3 regions of the Nocardiopsis sp. LDBS1602 genome follow, and region 1 is predicted to be linked to each of the others. Evidence: riboswitches for the same ligand, from Rfam matches in the RefSeq annotation. Region 1 holds a riboswitch; each other region holds the start of a gene.
What was found. A riboswitch is a leader RNA that binds a small molecule or an ion and turns the genes downstream of it on or off. The one in region 1 is predicted to bind thiamine pyrophosphate.
Positions count from the first base shown of each region.

Region 2: another riboswitch for thiamine pyrophosphate. It lies ahead of thiO (glycine oxidase ThiO); the one in region 1 lies ahead of U9J66_RS12210 (3-oxoacyl-ACP reductase).
Region 3: another riboswitch for thiamine pyrophosphate. It lies ahead of U9J66_RS21160 (ECF transporter S component); the one in region 1 lies ahead of U9J66_RS12210 (3-oxoacyl-ACP reductase).

Region 1 is NZ_JAYLVW010000003.1:21,893-29,365, forward strand. It holds gene U9J66_RS12190 (phosphoribosyltransferase) at 59-556, shown strand; gene U9J66_RS12195 (AAA family ATPase) at 642-3,419, opposite strand; gene U9J66_RS12200 (esterase/lipase family protein) at 3,539-4,207, shown strand; gene U9J66_RS12205 (MFS transporter) at 4,277-5,644, opposite strand; TPP riboswitch at 5,934-6,040, shown strand; gene U9J66_RS12210 (3-oxoacyl-ACP reductase) at 6,097-6,885, shown strand; gene U9J66_RS12215 (LLM class flavin-dependent oxidoreductase) at 6,885-7,473, shown strand, end outside.
Region 2 is NZ_JAYLVW010000012.1:37,613-45,085, forward strand. It holds gene U9J66_RS24125 (DUF418 domain-containing protein) at 1-470, shown strand, start outside; gene U9J66_RS24130 (SDR family oxidoreductase) at 538-1,431, shown strand; gene U9J66_RS24135 (zinc-binding dehydrogenase) at 1,581-2,552, shown strand; gene thiE (thiamine phosphate synthase) at 2,562-3,233, opposite strand; gene U9J66_RS24145 (Rv2175c family DNA-binding protein) at 3,310-3,669, opposite strand; TPP riboswitch at 3,788-3,898, shown strand; gene thiO (glycine oxidase ThiO) at 3,867-5,135, shown strand; gene thiS (sulfur carrier protein ThiS) at 5,126-5,338, shown strand; gene U9J66_RS24160 (thiazole synthase) at 5,342-6,130, shown strand; gene pknB (Stk1 family PASTA domain-containing Ser/Thr kinase) at 6,433-7,473, shown strand, end outside.
Region 3 is NZ_JAYLVW010000008.1:137,686-145,158, forward strand. It holds gene U9J66_RS21150 (energy-coupling factor transporter transmembrane component T family protein) at 1-157, opposite strand, end outside; gene U9J66_RS21155 (ABC transporter ATP-binding protein) at 193-1,719, opposite strand; gene U9J66_RS21160 (ECF transporter S component) at 1,723-2,364, opposite strand; TPP riboswitch at 2,442-2,549, opposite strand; gene U9J66_RS21165 (transglycosylase domain-containing protein) at 2,669-5,134, opposite strand; gene U9J66_RS21170 (alpha-1,4-glucan--maltose-1-phosphate maltosyltransferase) at 5,765-7,473, shown strand, end outside.

The DNA of each region.
Region 1 (7,473 bases):
GACCTGCGAGGCGCCGCGCACATCGGACACCGCAGGGACATCAGGGGGAGACAAGACCGTGAGCGACGAGCGCGAGAACCTGAGCTATGAGCTCTTCGGCACCGCGATGCGCGAGATGGCACAGGCGATCGCCGACGACGGGTACGAGCCCGACATCATCCTGTCCATCGCCCGCGGCGGCCTGTTCGTCGCCGGCGGCCTGGGCTACGCCCTGGACGTCAAGAACCTGCACGTCATGAACGTCGAGTTCTACACGGGTGTCGGCACCACCCTGGACATGCCGGTCATGCTGCCCCCGGTCCCCAACGTGGTGGACCTGAGCAACAAGAAGGTGCTCGTCGCCGACGACGTCGCCGACACCGGCAAGACCCTCAAACTCGTGCACGACTTCTGTTCCGAGCACGTCGCCGAGGTGCGCAGCGCCGTCGTCTACGAAAAGCCCCAGTCCCTGATCAAGTGCGAGTACGTGTGGAAGCACACCGACCGCTGGATCAACTTCCCCTGGTCGGTCCTGCCCCCGGTGGTCCACCGCGAGGACCAGGTCCGCGACGCCTGACACGAACGCACCGGAGGGAGCCGGCCCCGGGCGGGGGCCGGCTCCCTCCGTGTTCGGACCGTTCAGGACCCGTCGTCGGCACCGGTCAACCGCCGACGAGGCGGGACAGCTCTACGCGGGAACGGATCCCGAGCCTGGTGTAGATGTTGCGCAAGTGGTGATCGACCGTCCGGGTGCTCAGAAAGAGCCGCGCCGCGACCTCCCGGTTGGTGGCGCCGCCCGCCACATGCCGGGCGATCCGCAACTGTTGCGGGCTGAGCCGTTCCAATCCGCCCGCCTCAGGCGTCGCCGTGCCACCGCGCGCCGCCCGGAGCTCCTGTCCGGCCTGACGCGCCCACGGCCGGGCCCCCAGCCGTTCGAAGGCCTCCATCGCGGTGTACAGATGCTCACGCGCCCGCCCTGGATGGCGTGACCTGCGCAGATGGCCGCCGTACAACAACCGGGTGCGCGCCTCTTCGAAGTCGCAGTAACCGGAGGAGTGCAGTTCCAGCGCCCTCTCGAAGAACCCGGTCGCCTCCTCTCCCTCGCAGAGCAGACCCCGGCAGCGCATCACCTGGGCCCGGGCGGTGTCCTGGCCGGTCGCCTCGGCCCACCCCGCGAAGGTCTCCACCGCGCGACGCACCCGCACCTCGACCCCGCCGCGTACCGACGCCTCCACCAGGTGCGGGGTGATCAACAGCCGCACCGCCGCGTGACCGCGTCCGGGGCCGGAACGGGCCAGGGAGCGCAACCGCATCGCCGCCTCCGCCGTACGGCCGGAACCCAGATCGAGCAGGGCCAGGGCCCAGGAGGCGAGCCCCGCGGGGAGGCCGACGTCGTGTTCCCCGGCCAGCGCCAGCGCGGTCTCCGCGTGCTCCCGACAGTCGTCCTCCTCACCCCGAAGGGCGGCGACGAAGGCGAGCGCGCCCCGGTGATGGCTCGCGCAGTTGTCCTGCCCGGACCCCACCGCGCTCCGCAGCCCTTCGGCCGCGCTCTCCTCGGCCAGGGAGAGGCGTCCGAACCACATCTCCGCGTAGGTCAGGAACTCCAGGGCCTGCGGGACCAGGGCCAGAGCACCGGTCCGGCGCGCGATCGTCACGGCCCGCCCGGCCAGGGACCGGGTGCGCATGTGGTCGCCTCGGAGCAGGCCGGCGATCCCGCCCAGAACGAGCGCCTCGGGGTCCCCGATCCGCTCCGCGACCCTCTCGGCCCGTTCCAGGAGCTCGGCGCCCTCACGGTGCCGGCCCTGGAACATGGCGGCCTTCCCCGTCATGTAGTCGAGGACGAGACGATCCCAGGGCCTCGCGCGGCCACCATCGGGCGCGGCCTCGGAGACGAGGGTCCGGGCGCGTTCGACGGTGGCGAAGAAACGCTCGTGGTCACCGGACAGGCATCCGGCCTCGCCCGCCTGCAACAGGGCCCGCAGGGCCGTACTCGGATCGCTCCTTGCCAGCCGTTCGGCGGCCGGGCCGAGCCGTTGGACGGCGTCGATGGCCACCCCCGAGCGCAGGTCCATCTCGGCCCGGAGCAGGTCGGCGTGGTCCTGGACGGCGTACCCCCGGTCGCTCCGGACGGGCAGTGAGCGCACGCGTTCGAGGAGCCGCCCGGCCCGGGCCGGAGCACCGGACAGCCAGGCGGATCGGGCGGCGTCGACCAGGCGCCTCCCCCGAAGGATCGGATCGAGGCTCAGGCGGGCCGCGTGTTCGTGGAGCAGGGAGGCCGGGGCGTGGCCGTTCCGCTCGACGGCGCGGTGCGCCTCCGCGTGAAGGGAGGCCGCGACCCTCTCGTCCGGGCCGCCCCCGACGAGCGCGCGATGCCAGAGGGCCCGGCCGGTGTCCCGGGCGTCCTCGTGCGCGCGGGCCAGGTCCAGGTGCGCGGAGCGCCGTTCGGCGGGGGAGGCGTGGTGGTAGCCGGCCGAGCGGGCCAGTGGATGGGCGAAGACCGTCCGGTCCCCCGTCTCCACGACCAGTCCGGCGCGACGCGCGGGTTCGAGGACGTCGGGGTCCGTCGACGCGGGGGCGTGCGGGTCGGCGGCGGCCCGCACCAGGGCGAGTCGGGTCTCCTCCGGAAGCCGATGGAGACGCTCGACGAAGGCGTCGGTGAGTTCACCGTGAGAGCGTGGTGGTCGTTCCAGGGCGACCGCCCCGGAACGCTGGTCGGGGGTGCTCCCCTCCAGTAGCTCGAGGGCCGCACGGGGGTTGCCCTCGGCGGCCTCGGCGAGCGCGGAGGCCACCGGTTCGGTCGGCCCGTCCTCGGCACGCCCTCCGTGCCCCGCGGCCGACTCGCGCAGCAGGCGCAGAACGGCCCGTTCCGGCAGAGGGCGCAGACGAAGGGCCGGGACGCCGGCGAGCAGCCCCGGTTCCGGACCTTCGGCACTGAGCAGGACCACCGCTCCGTCGTGGGTCAGTCTGCGGGCGGCGAAGGCCACGACCCTCCGGGAGAGCGGGTCGAGCAGGTGGAAGTCGTCGACGTGGAGCAGGAGCGGACTCTGGGCCGCGACCTCGGTGAGCAGCCCCAGGGCCGCGCCGGCCAGGGGGAGGTCGCCGCCCGGCTCTCCGGTGTCCAGGGCGCGGGTGAGGGTCTCGCGTTGGACGTGCGGCAGACGTGGGAGGTAGGGGAGCGCGGGCCTCAGGAGTTGGTGGAGGCCGGCCAGGGGGATCCGGCTCTCGCCCGGCGCCGCGCGGGCGTGGAGCACGGTGAAGTCGGGTGCCTCGGACACGGCGCGCTCCAGGAGTGCGGTCCTGCCGGAGCCGGGAGGCCCCGTCACGAGCAGGCCGCCGCTCCGTCCCGAACGGGCGGATTCGAGCAGGTGGCGGAGGGAGAGCAGTTCGTGGTCGCGCCCGTACAGGGGCGCTGTACGTGTGAGCGGGTTCACGCTGTTCACCCCCTTAAGTTACTCGTCGGTTAAAAACGAGTAAAGGGACCGGCGATTCGGCCGATGCGCGCGCCATGGTCCGCGGCGCACAATCGGGATCCCCCGCCTCCCCCACCCTCGGAGCTCATATGAGACGCCCGATCTCCCTCCTGCTCGGATTCGTCCTCGCCCTCGGAATGTCCCTCCAGGCCGCCCCCGCCGGCGCCGACTCCCACACCCCCGTCGTCTTCGTCCACGGGTTCATGGGCAAGGGCGGCCAGTGGGACGACATGCGGGCCGCCCTCGTCGACTCCGGCTACCCGGAGGACCGGCTGCACGTCTTCTCCTACGACTGGGCCCGTTCCAACACCACCATCGCGGAACGGCTCTCGGAGCGGATCGACGAGGTGCGCGGCGAGCACGGTGTCGACCGCGTGCACCTGGTGACCCACTCCATGGGCGGCCTGTCCTCGCGCTACTACATCAAGAACCTCGGCGGCACGGAGACCGTCGACCAGTGGATCTCCATCGGCGGCCCCAACAACGGGACCGACATCGCGAACCTGTGCCCATCGCCGATCACCCCTTGCGCCGAGATGAGGCACGGGTCGGACTTCCTCGCCGACCTCAACTCCGGCGACCCCACGCCCGGGCCGGTCGGGTACACGACCCTGCGTTCCCCCTGCGACATCGTCATCTCTCCCACGGAGAGCACCTCCCTGCCCGGGGCCGACAACATCCGGGTCGGGTGCGTGGAGCACATCTCGATGATGTGGAACGGCGAGGTCATCGATCACGTCCGTCGCGTCGTCGGCTGACCCGTCCCCGACATGGGACGGGGCGACGGTCCGTTCCCACGAACCGTCGCCCCGTCCTCGACCGGAGGCCTACCCCGCGGTGGCGGGGTCGGCCTCGTCCGCGTGCAGGTCCCGGCCCTCCTGGACCTTCACCAGTGAGACCGCGGCGAAGGAGATCACGGAGAGCCCGACGATGTACACGCCGATGGTCCACGAGGCGCCGAAGCTGTTCAGCAGCAGCTCGGCGATCATCGCGGCGAAGGCCCCGCCCAGGATCGCCCCGAGGGCGTAGCCGATCGAGACGCCCGAATAACGGACCTCCGCCGGGAACATCTCCGCGTACAAGGCGGACTGGGGTCCGTAGCTCAGGCCGAAGGTCAGCGTGAAGACGAAGACCCCCACGAAGTACAGGAGGACGTCGCCGGTGTCGACCAGGAACCACATCGGCACCGCCCAGGCGGCGAGCAGCACGTAGCCGATCTGGAAGGTCCGCACCCGGCCGATCCGGTCGCAGATCCATCCGCCGTACAGCGTCGAGATCAGCCAGCCGAAGGAGGCCAGGGTCGTCGCCAGCAGGACCGGGCCGCGTTCCATCCCCAGCCCCATGTCCTCGACCGGCCTCGAGGCGTAGGTGGCGAGGAAGGCGATGACGAGGTAGCCCGCGGCGTTGTTGGAGACGAAGATCAGCGCGGAGAGGACGACCTCACGGGTGTTCTCGCGGAACAGGCGGCCCAGCGGGGCGGAGGACTTGGCCCGACGCGCCTGCATGTGCTTGAAGACCGGGGACTCCTCGACCGTCTTGCGGATGAGGTGGCCGACGACGATCAGCACGACGGACAGCAGGAAGGGGATGCGCCAGCCCCACTCGAGGAAGGCGTCGGTACCGATGATCGCGGTGATGACCCAGACCACGAAGGTCGCGAGGATCATGCCGCAGGGGACGCCGATCTGCGGGTAGGCGCCGAAGTAGCCCCTCTTGTGCACCGGAGCGTGTTCCACCGACATCAGGGCGGCCCCGCCCCACTCGCCGCCGGCGGAGAAGCCCTGGATGATGCGCATCAGGATCAGCAGGATCGGGGCGGCCATGCCGATCTGCGCGTAGGTGGGCAGCAGGCCGATGACGAAGGTCGCCACGCCCATCATGACGAGGGTCGCCACCAGGATCCGCTTGCGTCCGAACCGGTCGCCGAGGTGGCCGGCGACGATCGCGCCGAGCGGCCGGAAGAGGAAGGAGATGCCGATGGTGGCGAAGGAGAGCACCTGGGCGACGCCCGGGTTGCTGGCGGACAGGGGTTCCAGGAAGAGCGGTGCGAGTACGAGGCCCGCGGCCTGGGCGTAGATGAAGAAGTCGTACCACTCGATGGTGGTACCGACCATCGTCCCGGCGAGGACCTTGCGCTTCTCTCTTCGGTCGAGAGGGGCACCCGGTTCGGGGGTCGTGGCGTCGGAAGTCGCCATTGCTGCTCCGTAGTTCTCTGCCGGCATGGGCCGGATCCGTCGATGGGCCACGGCAGGCGCCGTCCGCGTATTCGGGGCGTACAAGGGGAAAACGGACGACATGCTCATGAGCCCCAGAACACCATGCCATGTGAGGCACGACACTTTCTACACCGGGGCCTTACTTTCGCAGTTGAGAACACATGTCCTTACCGAACGGTCGGTCGGAAAGTCCGGGTTCCGACGCACTCCGTGACGCCGTACCGCACCCCACCCCACGTCCTCGTAAGGACGGTGGACTACCTTGAGCACCAGTGACACGGGGTGCTTCGGACCGCACAGGGGTTCCGAGCTGAGATCACACCCGTCGAACCTGATCCGGGTAACGCCGGCGAAGGGATGTCCACTCACCCGCCCCCGGCGGTGACTCCTCTGTGCACGGCTCCCTTCTCCGCCAGACAGAAAGGGAACCGATGTCCTCCCCCGAAGCCGCACAGGCGATCCCTCTCGACCGACAGGTCGTCCTCGTCACCGGTGGAGCCCGCGGGCTGGGCTCCCATCTGGCCCGGGCCTTCCTGCGCGAAGGGGCTCGTGTGGTGATCAACCACCGGAGCAGCGCCGAGGCCGCCCGCGAACTGGCCGAGACCCACCCCGACACCGCCCTGGCGGTCCGGGCCGATGTGCGTGACCGCGACCAGGTCACCGCGATGGTGGAGGAGGCCGAGAGCCGCTTCGGCGCCCCCGTCACCACCGTCGTCAACAACGCCCTCGTCGACTTCTCCTTCAACGGCGACGCTCGACCGCACGCCGACACCTTGACGTGGCAGGACCTCGACCGGCAGTTCAGCGGGACCGTCCAGGGCGCCTTGAACACCGTGCAGGCGGCCCTCCCCGGAATGCGCCGGGCCGGGGGAGGGCGGATCGTCAACGTGGGCACCAACCTGTTCCAGCACCCGGTCGTGCCCTACCACGACTACACCGCGGCCAAGGCGGCCCTGCTCTCCCTGACCCGCACCCTCGCCCACGACCTGGGCCCCGACGGCATCACCGTCAACATGATCTCGGGCGGTCTGCTGCGCACCACCGACGCCAGCTCGGCCACCCCCGAGGAGGTGTTCGACCTGATCGCCTCAGGCACCCCGCTGCGCCGGGTCACCACCCCGGCCGAGTTCGCCGACACCGCCCTGTTCTTCGCCTCCCCCTGGGCCCGGTCGGTCACCGGACAGAACCTGGTCGTCGACGGCGGGCTGGTGATGGACTGATGTCCGAGATCGAACGTCAGGCGCACATCAACCTGTTCATCTTCGGCTCCGGCCACCACAAGGCGGCCTGGCGTCACCCCGATTCCCCCGCCGAGCGGATCGGGGACATCCGCTACTACGAGGAGCTGGCCCGCACCGCCGAGCGGGGCCTCCTGGACGCGGTCTTCTTCGCCGACGGCCACGCCGCCGGCGAGGTGGCCGAAGGGCCGTGGTGGTTCCTCGAGCCCCTGACCGCACTGGCCGCGATGAGCCGGGCCACGGAACGGATCGGGCTGGTCAGCACCGTCTCCAGCACCTTCTACACCCCCTTCCACGCCGCCCGCATGCTGGCCTCGCTCGACCACATCTCCGGCGGTCGGATCGGGTGGAACGTGGTCACCTCCATGTTCGACACCGAAGCGCGCAACCACGGCTACGAGAGGATGCCGGAGCACGGGGAGCGCTACGCCCGCGCCGAGGAGTTCGTGGACGTGGTGCTGCGGCTGTGGGACTCCTGGGGCGAGGACGCCCTGCGCCATGACCGCGACGGCGTCTTCGCCGATCCCGAGCTGGTCCGCCCCATCGACCACCAGGGGGAGCACTTCCAGG
Region 2 (7,473 bases), on a different contig from region 1:
TGTACCAGGTCGGTGCGCTGGACCTGAACGCCACGCAGGCCCAGATCCTGACCCTTCCGCACATGACCACCGGCATCCTCTGCGGTGTCGGCTATGTGGCGCTGATCGCCCTGATCGCGCACCGGATCCAGAACCGGGACCGCGAACCCGGCGTGGTGGTCACCGCTCTGAGCGCCACCGGTAAGCGTTCCCTGTCCGCCTACCTCGGTCAGTCGGTCCTGTGCGCGCCGATCCTGTCCGCCTGGGGGCTGGGTCTGGCCGCCTGGATGACGTCGTGGACGATGTTCCTGTACGCGGTCGGGGTCTGGCTGGTCACCGTGGTGATCGCCTACGGCATGGAGCGCGCCGGCCGTCGCGGACCGGCCGAGGTCCTGCTCCGACGTCTGTCCTACCGGCGGGTGAACACCCCTTCGCCCGCATCCGCCCCGGAAGGGGACGAGGGGCCGCACCAAGAGCGGACCACCCCCTGACCCGAAGGCGCAAAAAGGCGCGTGCCGATCAGTGCTCGGCACGCCGCCTTCCTCCAGGATGGCTGTCATGGGCGACGATCACATGACAAACCACACCATAGGGGTGACCGGGGCCACCGGTGCCCTGGGCGGACGCGTGGCCGCCAGGATCGCCAGGCTCGGGGCCAGGCAGCGTCTCATCGTGCGCGATATCAATCGGGCCCCGGAGTATCCGGGCAGTAGCGCGTCGATGGCCGTCTACGAGGACACCGCCGCCTTCGAACGGGCCTGTCGTGGTGTGGACACCCTGTTCCTGGTCTCGGCGACCGAGTCCGAGAATCGGATGGACACCCACATCAGCGCGGTGGACGGCGCCGTCCGGGCCGGGGTGTCCCGGATCGTGTACCTGTCGTTCCTGGGTGCCGGACCGGCCGCCACCTTCACCTTCGCCCGGACGCACTTCTTCACCGAGGCGCACATCCGCTCGACCGGAGTGCCGTACACGTTCTTGAGACCCTCCCTCTACCTGGATCTGATGCCCTCCTGGGTGGACGACCACGGTGTGGTGCGCGGCCCGGCCGGAGAGGGTCGCGTCGCCTGGGTGTCCCGGGACGACGTGGCGGACGTGGCCGCCACCGTGCTCACCGACCCCGTGGTGATCGCCGCCTCCGAGGAGACCACCTACGACGTGACCGGCCCGGAGGCGCTCTCGGTCGGGGCCACCGTGGAGCGGCTGGGCCGGCTCACCGGACGTTCGATCCGGTACGTGCCCGAGACCTGGGAGGAGGCCTTGGAGTCGCGTCGCGCGAGCGGGGCCCCGGAGTGGGCGGTCGAGGGGTGGGCCTCGTCGTACGCGGCGATCGCCTCCGGTGAGCTGGACGTGGTCTCCCCCACGGTGCCGGATCTGACCGGGCATCCGGCCCAGTCGATCGAGGGCTTCCTGCGTCGCCATCCCAGCGCGTTGTCGCACGTCCACGTCTGATCGCTCCGCCCCGGCCGTCGTGCTCCCGCACGGCGGCCCCGTCGTCTCCGAGGTTCCCCGAGGGAATCCTCCCCTCCCCCTTGACCTCAACATTGGTTTAGGTAGGAGGGTCGTTCTTGTAAGACGAACGACGGACCACGGAGTGTGCGATGCGAGCGGTGAGAGTGGACGGATTCGGCGGCCCGGAGGTCCTCGCCCTTCACGAGGTCCCCGAGCCCGAGCCCGGCCCCGGCGAGGTGGCCGTACGGGTGGAGGCGGCCAACGTCATCTACCTCGACACCCTGATCCGGAGGGGCCTCGCCCGGGAGTTCTTCCCGATCGAGCCTCCGTACGTGCCGGGTTCGAGCGTGGTGGGCCGGGTCGAGGAGGTCGGCCCGGAGGCCGACCCCTCCCTCGTCGGAGCCCTCGTGCTCTCCGAGACGGAGGAGGGCGGATACGCGGAGCGGGTCGTGGTCCGTGAGGACGGCCTGGTACGGGTGCCCGACGGGCTCTCCCCCCACGATGCCCTGGCCCTGCTGGTCGACGGAGCCACGGCGATGCTCCTGGAGCGCTCCGCCCGTTTCCTCCCCGACACCCGGGTACTGGTGCTGGCCGCCGCGGGCGGCGCCGCGAGCCTGGTCGTGCAGCTCGCCCGCCTGGCGGGGGCCCGGGTGATCGGCGCCGCGTCGAGCCCGGAGAAGCGGGAACTGGCCCGAGCCCTGGGAGCGGTCGAGACCGTGGACTACTCGGCCCCCGACTGGCACGACCGGGTCCGCGAGATCACCGGCGGGGCCGGGGTGGACGTGGTCGTCGACGGGGCCGGAGGGGCGCTGGGGGCGTCGGCCTTCTCCCTCGTGGCCGACGGGGGACGTTTCGTCAGCTACGGCACCACCGACGGGGAGATCGTCGAGATCGACGAGGCCGAGGCGTCTCGACGTCGGATCGAGACCGTGGGCCTGTTCGACATCCAACGAGAGGAGACCCTGGGCCGGAACGACCTGGCCAGACTCGCCTTGGAGGAGGCCAGGGAGGGCCGGATCCGACCGCACGTGGGGATGACCCTGCCCTTGGAGCGGGCCGCCGAGGCGCACCGGGCGCTCCAGGAGCGTCGGGTCGTCGGGAAGGTGCTCCTCGTCCCCTGACCCGAACGGTCAGGAACGGTCGGAGCGCGCGGTCAGCCTGGCCCGCAACGCGGCGGCGGCCGCGCGGGGGTCCTCCGCCTCGGTGATCGCGCGCACCACGACCACCCGACGGGCACCGGCGTCCAGTACGCGGTCGACGTTGTCGAGGTCGATGCCGCCGATGGCGAACCAGGGGCGGTCGCCGGCCAGCTCGGCGGACCGCTCGACCAGGGAGAGCCCGGCCGCGGGACGACCCGGCTTGGTCGGGGTGGCCCAGGTCGGCCCGACACAGAAGTAGTCGCTGCCCGCCTCGGCCGCGGAGGCCGCGGCGGCGTCGGCGTCGTTGTTGGAACGGCCGATGATCGGGTCGGCGCCGATGATGTCCCTGGCCATGGGGACGGGAAGGTCCCTCTGCCCCAGGTGCAGGACGTCGGCGCGCACCGAGCGGGCGATGTCGGCCCGGTCGTTGACCGCGAGCAGGGCCCCGTGCCGCTCGCAGGCCTCGCGCATGATCTCCAGGGCCGCGAGCTCCTCACGGGCCTCCAGACCCTTGTCCCGGAGTTGGACGATGTCCACACCTCCGGCCAGGGCGGCGTCGGTGAACTCCGCGAGATCGCCGCGCCCGGTCCGGGCGTCGGTGCACAGGTACAGAAGCGATGCGTCCAGGCGCTCGCGCAGGCTGGTTCCGTGGCTGGTCCTCACACCGTCCACCTTAGGGCCCGGAGATCGGGGACCCGAGGGCACCCCCGTGCGGAGCGCCCCGGGCCCCGGACCCGCCTCAGAAGGCCAGGCTCTGGGCGCGGCGCCGCACCTCGGTGCCCCGGTTCTCGCGCATGGCCTGGATCGGGGTTCCGGGCAGGGTGTCGTCCGGGGTGAACAGCCAGCGCAGGGCCTCCTCCGTGGAGAACCCGGCGTCGGTGAGCAGCACGATGGTGCCGGGCAGCCCCTTGACCAGGTCCTCCCCGTCCAGGAAGGCGGCGGGGATGGAGAGTTCTCCGCCCCGGACCAGACCCATCAGCCGCTTCTCGCGGATGAGCGTCTTGATCCGGTTGGGGCTCACGCCCAGCGGCCGGGCGGCCTCTCGCAGGGTCAGCCAGTCGCCGACCAGTTCGTCGATTTCACGGTCGCTTTGTGTCACCCTCCCAATCTGCCACACACGGCCGGCCACGCGGACCGTCCCGGCCGTGCCGGGTGACCTGGCCGAGGTCCCGACGCGCCCCCTTCGAAGGGCCTGTCCTAGGATGGGGTACCGAACAGACACGTCCCGCGGGAGCCGGGTGGACCCGGCTGAGAGGGAGACTGCCCGTCTCCGACCGCACGAACCTGATCCGGATCATGCCGGCGAAGGGAGTGGAGGAACGCACCGTGCGTACTTTCGAGGAAACCCCCGACACGAGGATTCGTCCTACCAATACCGTGGTCGTGGTGGGCGGTGGCGTCATCGGCCGCGTCACCGCGTGGCGGGCCGCCCAACAGGGCCTGGACGTCACGCTGGTCGAGCCCGATCCGGTGGACGAACCGTCCCACGCGCGTGCCGCCTCGACCGTCGCCGCGGGCATGCTGACCCCCGCCACCGAGGCGGTGTTCGGCGAGGAGGAGCTGATGGCCCTGGGCCTGCGCTCCGCGCGGATGTACGACGACTTCGTCGCCGAGGTGGAGGCCGCGAGCGGCCGATCGGTGGGTCATCGCCGCACCGGCACCCTGCTGGTCGCCTTCGACCGGGACGACCTGTCCGTCCTGCACGATCTGCACGCCCTCCAGGAACGGCTGGGGATCGCCACCGAACGGCTGGGCGGCCGTGAGTGCCGCAGGTTGGAGCCCATGCTGGCGCCTTCCGTGCGCGGCGGTGTCCTGGCTCCCGAGGACCACTCCCTCGACCCCCGGCTCCTCCTCCGGGCCCTGGCCGAGGCCGGGAGGCGCGCGGGGGTGCGCGAGGTCTCCGGGACCGTGGCGGAGGTCTCCTCCCCGGGCCCTGACGGGGCCCGCCTCGGGGTACGTCCGATCGACGGTCCCGTCCTTCCGGCGCACCAGGTCGTCCTGGCCGCGGGCTGCTGGGGCGACCGGATCACGCTGCCCGCGCCGGTGGTGCCGCCGCTGCGCCCGGTCAAGGGACAGTTGCTGCGCGCCCGCGTGCGCGCCGGAGAACCGCCCATCGTGGAGCGCACCGTGCGCGGCCTGGTCCGCGGATTCCCCGTCTACCTGGTGCCACGCGCCGACGGCGAGGTGATCGTGGGCGCCACCCAGGAGGAACTGGGCCACGACACCGCCCTGACCGCGGGGGGACTCTGGCAGGTACTGCGGGACGCCCGAGAGCTGGTCCCCGGGGTGGGCGAACTGGAGATCACCGAGACCTGCGTGGGCCTGCGCCCCGGATCCCCCGACAACGAACCCCTCCTGGGCCCCACGAGGGTCCCGGGACTGCACCTGGCCTCCGGCCACTTCCGCCACGGGGTGCTCCTGGCCCCCGTGACCGGAGAGGTCATGGCCGAGGCGCTCACCACCGGCACGCTGCCCGAGTACGCGCGCCGGTTCGCCGCCGACCGAGCCGTGCCCGGCGGTGACACGCGGGAGAAGCCGACGACGTGGGAGGAACAGTGGAACTGATCATCAACGGCGAGAGCCGCCAGAGCGAGGCCGCCACGGTCGAGACGGTCGTGCGCGACCTGACCTCGGCCGGGGAGGGGCGGATCCCCGGCGGGATCGCGGTCGCCGTCAACGACGAGGTCGTGCGCCGTACCGCCTGGGCCGAGACCGCCCTGTCCCCCGGAGACCGTGTGGACGTCCTGACCGCCGTGCAGGGAGGCTGAACCATGACCGACACCCTCGACGCCCCCACCACGATCGACGATCCCCTCGTCATCGACGGGGTCTCCTTCGGTTCCCGGCTCATCACCGGCACCGGCGGCGCCCCCTCCCTGGAGGTCCTGGAGGAGGCCCTGCTCGCCTCGGGGACCGAGCTCACCACCGTGGCCATGCGCAGGGTCACCCCCGGTACCCGTGGTTCGGTGTGGGACGTCCTGGAGCGCAACGCGATCCGGCCGCTGCCCAACACCGCCGGCTGCTTCACCGCCGTCGAGGCCGTGCGCACCGCCCGGTTGGGCCGTGAGGCCCTGGAGACCGACTGGGTCAAGCTGGAGGTGGTGGCCGACGAGCACACCCTGCTGCCCGACCCGGTGGAGCTGCTGGACGCCGCCGAGACCCTCGTGGACGAGGGGTTCACCGTCCTGCCCTACACCAACGACGACCCGATCCTGGCCCGTCGACTGGAGCAGGTGGGGTGCGCCGCCGTCATGCCGTTGGCCGCGCCGATCGGTTCGGGCCTGGGCATCCGCAACCCGCACAACCTCGAACTGATCGTCGAGCAGGCCCGGGTCCCGGTGATCGTCGACGCGGGCATCGGTACCGCCAGCGACGCGGCCCTGGCGATGGAACTGGGATGCGACGCGGTGTTGTTGGCCACTGCCGTGACCCGCGCTCAGGACCCCGTCCGTATGGCGACCGCGATGCGCGACGCCGTCCGGGCCGGGCGGGGCGCGCGTCTGGCCGGCCGTATCCCGGTCCGCCGTCACGCGTTGGCCTCCAGCCCCGACGTGGTCTGACACCCGTGCGTCGGGCCGGCGTGGATCGTCGGCCCGACGGACGGTTTGCGCTCGTCCCCTACCGTGGTGGGGTACGGCGGCCCTTTGGAGGGCGCCGCTCCCATCAGAACCGCCCAGGCGCGAACTCCCTCGACCGCACACGGAACGACCTTGTGCGACACGGACCGGGGACGCCGCGACCGTGAACCGCGGGGCAGAACCGACGCCGGATTCCGCTATCGTGTCGGTTCGATACCTGGTGTCGGGTACGCGCCACCGGCCGCGATCTCCCGCGCTCCCCGCAGCAAGGACACAACTCCGCCGTGGACATGACGAATTCCGACCCGCTTGTAGGCGCGACACTGGACCGTCGCTACTTCGTCGAGTCAAGGATCGCCGGTGGCGGCATGGCGACGGTGTACGTCGCCCACGACCTGAGACTGGACCGCAGACTGGCCTTGAAGGTCATGCATCCCTCTCTGGCCCAGGACCCCTCCTTCGTCCAGCGCTTCATCAACGAGGCGCACTCGGTCGCCAAGCTCTCCCACCCCAACGTGGTGCAGGTCTTCGATCAGGGCGAGGATCAGGGACACGTGTTCCTGGCCATGGAGTACGTCCCGGGCCGGACCCTGCGCGACCTCCTCAAGGAGCAGGGCAGGCTGGCCCCCCGGCAGGCCCTGAACTTCATGGCCCCGGTCCTGGCCGCGCTGGGCGCCGCCCATCAGGCGGGCATGGTGCACCGCGACGTCAAGCCCGAGAACGTCCTCATCACCGAGGACGGCCGGGTGAAGGTCGCCGACTTCGGTCTGGCCCGCGCCGTCGAGCAGTCCAACCAGGGACTGACCCGGACCGGCACCCTCATGGGCACCGCCGCCTACCTGGCCCCCGAGCAGATCGAGAAGGGCACCGCCGACGCCCGCAGTGACGTCTACGCGGCCGGCATCATGCTCTACGAGCTGCTCACCGGTGGACAGCCGCACACCGGCGAGACCCCCATCGCCATCGCCTACCAGCACGTCACCGAGGACGTCCCCCGTCCCTCCCACTTCCTGCCCGGGCTCCCGCCCGAGGTGGACACCCTGGTCACCAAGGCCACCGAGCGCGATCCCAGGTACCGTCCGAGCAACGCGGGCCAGTACCTGGCCAAGGTGCTGGAGGTCCTGCGCGACCTGCCGGAGAACCCCGCCCCGGCCCAGGGCCGGATGGCGCCGGTCGCCCCCACCGGGCCCTCCGCCGCCACCATGACCGCGCCCCAGTTGATCGCCGGCGGCGCCGGTCCGGGGACCGAGAACGCCACCATGGTCGTCGACATGGGCGCCATGGACGGCTATGGCGACGACGACCGCTACCCCGACGACGGGGAG
Region 3 (7,473 bases), on a different contig from region 1:
ACAGGACCAGGCCTCCGGTGACGGCGTCCACGGCGGGGATCAGGCCGATGGCGATCGCCAGGGCCGCCAGCAGTTTCGCGGCCGGGTTGAGCCCGGTCATCCAGTAGCGGGCCCCGCCCTCGGCGGGAACATCGAGGGTGAGGGTGTCCCCTCCCATCGTCTCCGCGGTACGGGTGCCGGATCGGGCGGTGCTCACACGTCCTCCTTCGACGAGACGGTGGCTCGACCGTCGGCGACCCCGATACGGGAGTCCACCAGATGTTCCAGGAGCAGCCGGTCGTGGGTGGCCATGACGATGGCCCGCCCCTCCGACCTCAGGGAGCCCAGCAGCTCCACCAGCTCCGTCCAGGTACGGGTGTCCTGCCCGAAGGTGGGCTCGTCCAGGACGAGGACGTCGGGGGCGTGCGAGGGCCCGGAACTGAGCGCGGTGGCCACCGAGAGCCGCCGTTTCTCTCCTCCGGAGAGCGTGTACGGGTGGACGTCGGCCAGCCGGGTCAGGCGCAGTCTCTCCATGAGTTCGCCCACCCAGGCCTCGATCTCGACCTCGCCCATCCCCGCGCGCGAGGGCGCGAAACGCAGCTCGTCCAGCACGGTGGAGGTGACGAACTGGTCCTCCGCGTGTTGGAAGACCGTTCCCACGTGTCGGGCCAGACGTCGGGCCGGCCACTTCACCAGGGGGCGTCGGTCGGCCTCGGCCAATGGCCCGCGAGGCTCGACGCTCCCCCGGTAGGGACCGGAGAGCCCGGCCAGCAGGGTGAGGAGGGTCGACTTTCCCGCTCCGTTGGGTCCGGTCAGGGCGGTCGCCGTCCCGGCCTCGGGGGCGACGCGCACCCCCTCCAGGACCGTGCGGCGAGGGCCGACGCGGACCCCCACCTGGAAGGGGGTCCGCGCCGTCACGTCCACGGCCTCGATCAACGGTGCCCCTCCCGGGGCCGCCGTGAGCGAGGGGGCGGGTTCGTTCCCGGGGATCCACACGCCCTGGGCGGCCAGGGAACGCCCGTGTTCGGCGAAGATCTCGGCGGGGGCGCCGTCTGCGATCACCCCGCCGCCCGGTTCCACCACCACGACCCGGTCGACCAGGTCCACGACCTCGGCGACCCGGTGTTCGACCAGGACGAGGGTGGCCTCGGTCTCGGCCAGTAGACGGGCGAGCAGGGACCGGACCAGCTCGGCCCCGGCCGGGTCGAGGTTGGCGGTGGGCTCGTCCAGCAGCAGCAGGCGAGGGCGCATGGCCAGCGCTCCGGCGATCACCAGTCGCTGCTTCTCTCCGCCGGACAGGGCACCGGTGGAATGCCGCAGACCGTAGGGGAAGCCCACGTCCGCCAGGGCCCCCTCCACCCGGGGCCGGATCGCCTCTCGTTCGATACCGAGGTTCTCCAGACCGAACGCGACGTCGTCTCCGGCCCGGGCCATCACGAGCTGGGTCTCGGGGTCCTGGGCGACCAGGCCGACCCGACCCCTACCGCGGGCGGCGGGCTCTCCGTCCACACGGAGCAGGCCCTCCTCCTCGCCGCTGATGGCGCTGTCGGGGCCGGTGAGCCCGGCCAGGGAGTGGAGCAGGGTGCTCTTGCCCGCGCCGGAGGCGCCCAGCAGCAGGATCCGCTCCCCGGGTTCGACGACCAGGTCCACGCCGCGCAGGGCGTGGGTGTCGCGGCCCGCGTGCCGCCATCCCCAACCGGAGAGCTCCACACGCGCGCCGCCCACGTTCCTCGCTCCCATGGGTCAGCCCTTGGCCGAGGGGAAGGGGGCCAGGGCGCCGGCGCGCGCCAGGGCGGTGGTGAGGAGCCTGGCTCCCACACCCGCGATGAGGGCCGCGCTGATCACCACGATCACCCCATAGGTGATCTGGTAGTGGAGCGGCCAGGTGACGTTGTAGGCGATGTTGTCCCGGATGGCCGGGGACAGGCCCGCGAACGCCGCGGCGAGCACGGCCACGCCCATGTTCCAACGCCGGTAGGCGAACGCCAGGAAGACCAGTTCGGGCAGCAGCCCCTGGAGGGTGCCGTCGAGGATGACCGCGAGCCCCCACTGGGTTCCCAGGACCGCGGAGACCGAGGCCGCCGCGATCGAGGTGAGCACGGCGGCGCCGGGCTTGCGGACGATCAGACCACCGAGCACGCCGGAGATCAGCCACATGCCGTAGACGACGGCCTGACCGGGCGGGAAGAACACGAACAGCGGCGTCGTGATCGACCAGACGATGTTCCACAGCCAGAAGACGACACCGACCGCCACACCGATCACGGCGGCGACGACGATGTCGACGGTGCGCCAGCTCTTGAGACCGGCCCGTACCTCTTGGAGGAATCCGGCACGCGCGACCTCGCGGCCATCGGTCGTGCCGGTCCTGTCTTCGGTACTCATTACCCGAGGGTTCCCTTCGTCGGAGCGACGGAGGGGAATGCGGCCAAGAGCGCCATCACGCGTTCTCACGCGCACGATGGCGGGTTCTCACGACTTCCTTCGCCGGCATGATCCGGATCAGGTGTCTAAGGGTCTGCGGCCCGGTGCCGCACTCTCAGCGCTTCCGCGCTCCCCTGTCGGTTCGGCTCCATTATGCGCCATGAGGCAAATATCGGAGCTCTTGACCCTCCATACCCCTTTCACCACGACATATAGGCCTCTGCCCACCTCGGGACCATGGACCGCGCGCGAGCGGGTCCGGTGGTCAGGTGCCGGCCCCCTCCCCGGTGTCGGAGCCCTCGGTACCGCCGGAACCTTCGGTGCCTTCGGTGCTGTCCGTGCCGCCGGTGCCTTCGGTGCCGCCCGTGCCTCCGGTACCGTCCGAGCCCTCGGTACCGCCCGTGCCGCCGGTGCCGTCCGAACCTTCGGCGCCGCCGGTACCTTCGGAGTCCGCGGAACCCTCCGTGCTCTCCGTGCTCTCCGTACCTTCGGAGTCCGCGGAGCCGGCGGCGTCCTCGGGGCCGTCCGCTCCGCCCCCGTCATCGGAGTCGTCGTCCTTCTCCCGTCCGGGCGGCTCCGCCGTCGGGTCCCCGAAGGAACCGGGAGAACCGGCGAAACTCTCGGAGGGCAGCCCCTCCGTCGCCCCGCGCATGGACTCCTGCCAGATCGGTCCGGGCAGGGTCCCTCCGTAGACGACGCCGAAGTACTGTCCGCCGATGGTCACCCCGCGCAGCGGGTTCTGCTCACCACCGCGCACGTCGCCGACGACGACCGCGGAGGCCAGGTTCGGGGTGTGCCCGGCGAACCAGGCGTAGGCGGATCCGTCGGTGGTACCGGTCTTGCCCGCCGCGGGCCGCCCGATGTCCAGGCCCTTGGCCGTACCTCCGTCGAAGGTCTGTTGGAGCAGGTGGTTGACCCCGTCGGCGGCCTGTTGCTTCACCACCCGCTCACAGTCGGAGTCGGCGGTGACCCGCTCCTCCGTGCCGTCCTCGGTCAGAGAGCGCACCGGCCGCGGCTCACAACGGATGCCGCGGGCCGCGAAGGTCGCGTAGGAGTTGGCGACGGTCAGCGGGGACACCTCCTGATCCCCGAGGGTGAAGGAGCTCCACACTCCGAGATCCTCACCATCGGCGCGGTGCACGCCGGCCTTCACCGCCATCTCGGAGGTCTCACACAGACCGACCTTCTCCTGCAACTGGGCGAAGTAGGTGTTCACCGAGCCCTTGGTCGCGCTGATCATGTTGTGTTCGCCGTCGTCGCTCTCGCCGGCGTTGCTCACGCTCCACGACGACATCCGGTCGCCGCCGCAGTTGGTCATCCCACCGACGGACATGCTCTTGGGCGAGTTGAACCTGGTCCCGTACCCCATCCCCTGTTCCAGGGCCGCCGCCAGGGTGAAGGTCTTGAAGGTCGATCCCGCCTGATAGCCGCCGGAGCCGCCCTCGTCCCGATCCACGGCGAGGTTGATCGAGGTGGTTCCGGAGGTGTCGTCGTCGAACCCGTAGCGCAGGTTCTGGACCAGGCCCCGGATCCGACCGGTTCCGGGTTCGACCAGCGCTTGGGCGGCGAACTTGGTGGAGTCCTCATGCGGGACCCGCTTGTCCACGGCGTCCTGGGCCGCGTCCTGGGCCGCGCGATCCATCGTGGTGCGCACGGTGAGACCGCCCTGGGCGATGCGCTGCTCCCGCTCGGCGGCGGTCTTCCCCAGCATCTCCGAGTCGGCCAGCCAGCGCATGACGTAGTCGCAGAAGAACGGGTAGTCGCTCTCCATGCAACTGCCGCCCCTGGGGGTGTGATCGATGCCCAGGTCCTCGGCCTTGTGGGCGGCGGCCTCCTCCGCTTCCAGGTGACCGGTGTCGACCATGCGGTCCAGGACCAGGTCGCGACGTTCCTTCGCCCCCTCGGGGTTGTTGAGGGGGTCGTAGAACGAGGGCCCCCGGACCAGGCCGACCAGCATCGCCGCCTGACCGGCGTCCAGATTCTCCGCCGAGGTCGAGAAGTAGCGTTGGGCCGCGACCTCGATGCCGTGCGCGCCGGCCCCGAAGTAGGCCAGGTTGAGGTAGCCCTCCAGGATCTCGTCCTTGGTGTACCGGTCCTCGATGTCGATGGCGTAGCGCAGCTCGGTCAGTTTGCGGCCGAGTGTCCGTTCGCTGGCGCCGTCGACGTCCCCCTCCGAATCGGCGGTCTCGATGAGGAGGTTCTTGACGTACTGCTGGGTGATGGTGGAGCCGCCCTGCATGTCTCCCTGGGCCGTACGCAGCGCGGCCCGCAGGACGCCCTTCATGTCGAGCCCGTTGTGCTCATAGAAACGGTCGTCCTCGACCGCCATGAGGGCCGAGGGGACCCAGGGGCTGATCGCGTCGAGGGAGACCACGTTCCGTTCGCGTTCGGAGACCTCGGCGAAGGGCTCCCCGGCGTCGTCGGTGAGCAGGACGCCCGACGACAGGTTCGGGACCTCCAGGTGCCCGGGGAGGGCCATGAAGCCCGCGGCGGTGTCCCTGGCCACCAGGCCCGCGCTTCCCGCCCAGGGCAGCACGAGGACGGCACAGAGCAGACCCGCGACGGCGCCCAGACCCGACAGTCGCAGATACGCGTCGCGTCGTCCCCGATTCGCGTCCTTCTCGAACTCCGCGATCCTCTCCTGGAACAGGGCGCGGGCCCGCTCGACCCTCTCCTGGAACAGAGCGCGGGCCCGCTCGATGAACCCACCGCCCCCGTCGACCTCCGTCACGTCGCCCCCTAGAGCCGTGTGCCGCCCCTCCGCCTCGCGACGGTGGGCATCGCGTCGACCACCCTCGCAGGAAGGGCCTCAAGGGAACTCCGTTAAATCGGGTGTGTCACTGAAAAGCTTCCTCAATACCTTGCAAACCACACAGAGCAACAGAAGATTACACAGAGTAGACACATCGGACATGATCGAGTGTCCGGAATAGACCCTCGACCACGCGGGGCGCATTAGACGAGCCCTACCCAGTTCACTCCCACCGGCAACCAGTGGGACAGATCTTCGGACTTTTCGTGATGGAGAATCGAAAAGCAACCGGGGAGAACACAGAATCCACTGCGAATTTATGCCTGCTTCGTCGTTTTTCGAGCGATGAAAACCGACAAATACCCGACCTCGACCACGGGCAAGAGTGTGATGAGGATCACATGTGCGACTCGGCCTCGACACTCCGTCAAAGCCAGGGCCAGGGCGGACGATGGACATCGGAGACCACCGAAGCCGCAATCCGGACAGTTTCCATTCGGTTCTTCGTCGACTCCATCCTGCCTTTGATCGGAACCCGGTCATTCTTCGCGCGTGCGTCGTCACGCGCCTCCTCATGACGCCCTGACAACGATGATTACGGTGTAGCCAGTGATCGGACGCCTGCCCATAATCGACATATCTCCGGACAACGACCTCGGGCCGGTGAAGGCCGTTCCGGGAGAACGCTTCACCGTCGGCGCGACCGTGATCCGCGAAGGGCACGATTCCCTCGCCGCGGGCGTCGTCCTCCATTCCCCCCGTGGTCGCCGCGAGGCTCTCGTCCCCATGCGCGAGAAGGCCCCCGGGACCGACCGGTACGAGGCCGAGATCAGCCTGCCCTCCGAGGGCGACTGGTCCTTCTCCATCGAATCCTGGACCGACCCCTTCGCCACATGGCTGCACGTCGCCCGCGTGAAACTTCCCCTCGGCGTCGACACCGACCTCGTCCTCGAGGAGGGCGCCCGCCTGCTCGCGCGCGCCGCCCGTCGCACCCCGCGAGACCCCGCCCTCTCCGAGGCGGCCACGCTCCTGCGCGACACCTCGACCGATCCGATGGAACGCTTCACGACGGCCGTCACCGACGAGGTCGTCACCGCCATGGACCGCAAACCCCTGCGGGAACTCGTCACCAGGTCCAGGCGGACCAAGGTCGTCGTCCACCGCGAACGGGCCCTGTTCGGTTCCTGGTACGAGTTCTTCCCCCGCTCGGAGGGCGCCCGGGTCGACGTGGCCCCGGGCGAGGAGGCCTCCGGAACCCTCTCCGACGCGGCCAAGCGCCTGCCCGCCATCGCCGACATGGGGTTCGACGTGGTGTACCTGCCGCCGATCCACCCCGTCGGTACGGCCCATCGCAAAGGTCGCGACAACACGCTGACCGCGGGGCCGGGGGACCCCGGCTCGGTGTGGGCCATCGGTTCGTCCGAGGGAGGACACGACGCCGTCCACCCCGACCTGGGCACCCTGGAGGACTTCGACGCCTTCGTCGCCGTGGCCTCCGACCACGGACTGGAGATCGCCCTGGACCTGGCGCTCCAGTGCTCGCCCGACCACCCCTGGGTCTCCGAGCACCCGGAGTGGTTCACCACGCGCGCGGACGGCTCCATCGCCTACGCCGAGAACCCGCCGAAGAAGTACCAGGACATCTACCCGCTCTGCTTCGACAACGACTTCGAGGGTCTGTACGCCGAGGTCCTGCGGGTCGTGCGGCACTGGATCGACCACGGGGTGCGCATCTTCCGGGTGGACAACCCGCACACCAAACCGGTCGCCTTCTGGGAGCGCCTGCTCGCCGAGGTCGCCGAACGCGACCCCGACGTCCTCTTCCTCGCCGAGGCCTTCACCCGGCCGGCGATGATGCGCACCCTGGCCAAGATCGGCTTCCATCAGTCCTACACCTACTTCACCTGGCGCAACGACAAGGACGAGCTCACCGAGTACCTCACCGAGCTCAGCCGGGAGACCGCGCACTACCTTCGACCCAACCTGTTCGCCAACACCCCGGACATCCTGCACGCCTACCTCCAACGAGGCGGTCGACCGGCCTTCGAGGCGCGCGCGGTCCTGGCGGCCCTGCTCTCCCCGACCTGGGGGATCTACTCGGGCTTCGAGCTGTGCGAGAACACCCCGGCCCACCCCGGCAGCGAGGAGTACCTGCACTCGGAGAAGTACGAGTACCGCCCCAGGGACTGGGCCGGGGCCGACGCCTCCGGAACGACCATCGCTCCGCTCATCACCAGGCTCAACGAGCTGCGACGAGCCCATCCCGCCCTGCGCGAGCTGCGCAACCTGCGGTTCCACCACGTGGACCGGCCGGAGTT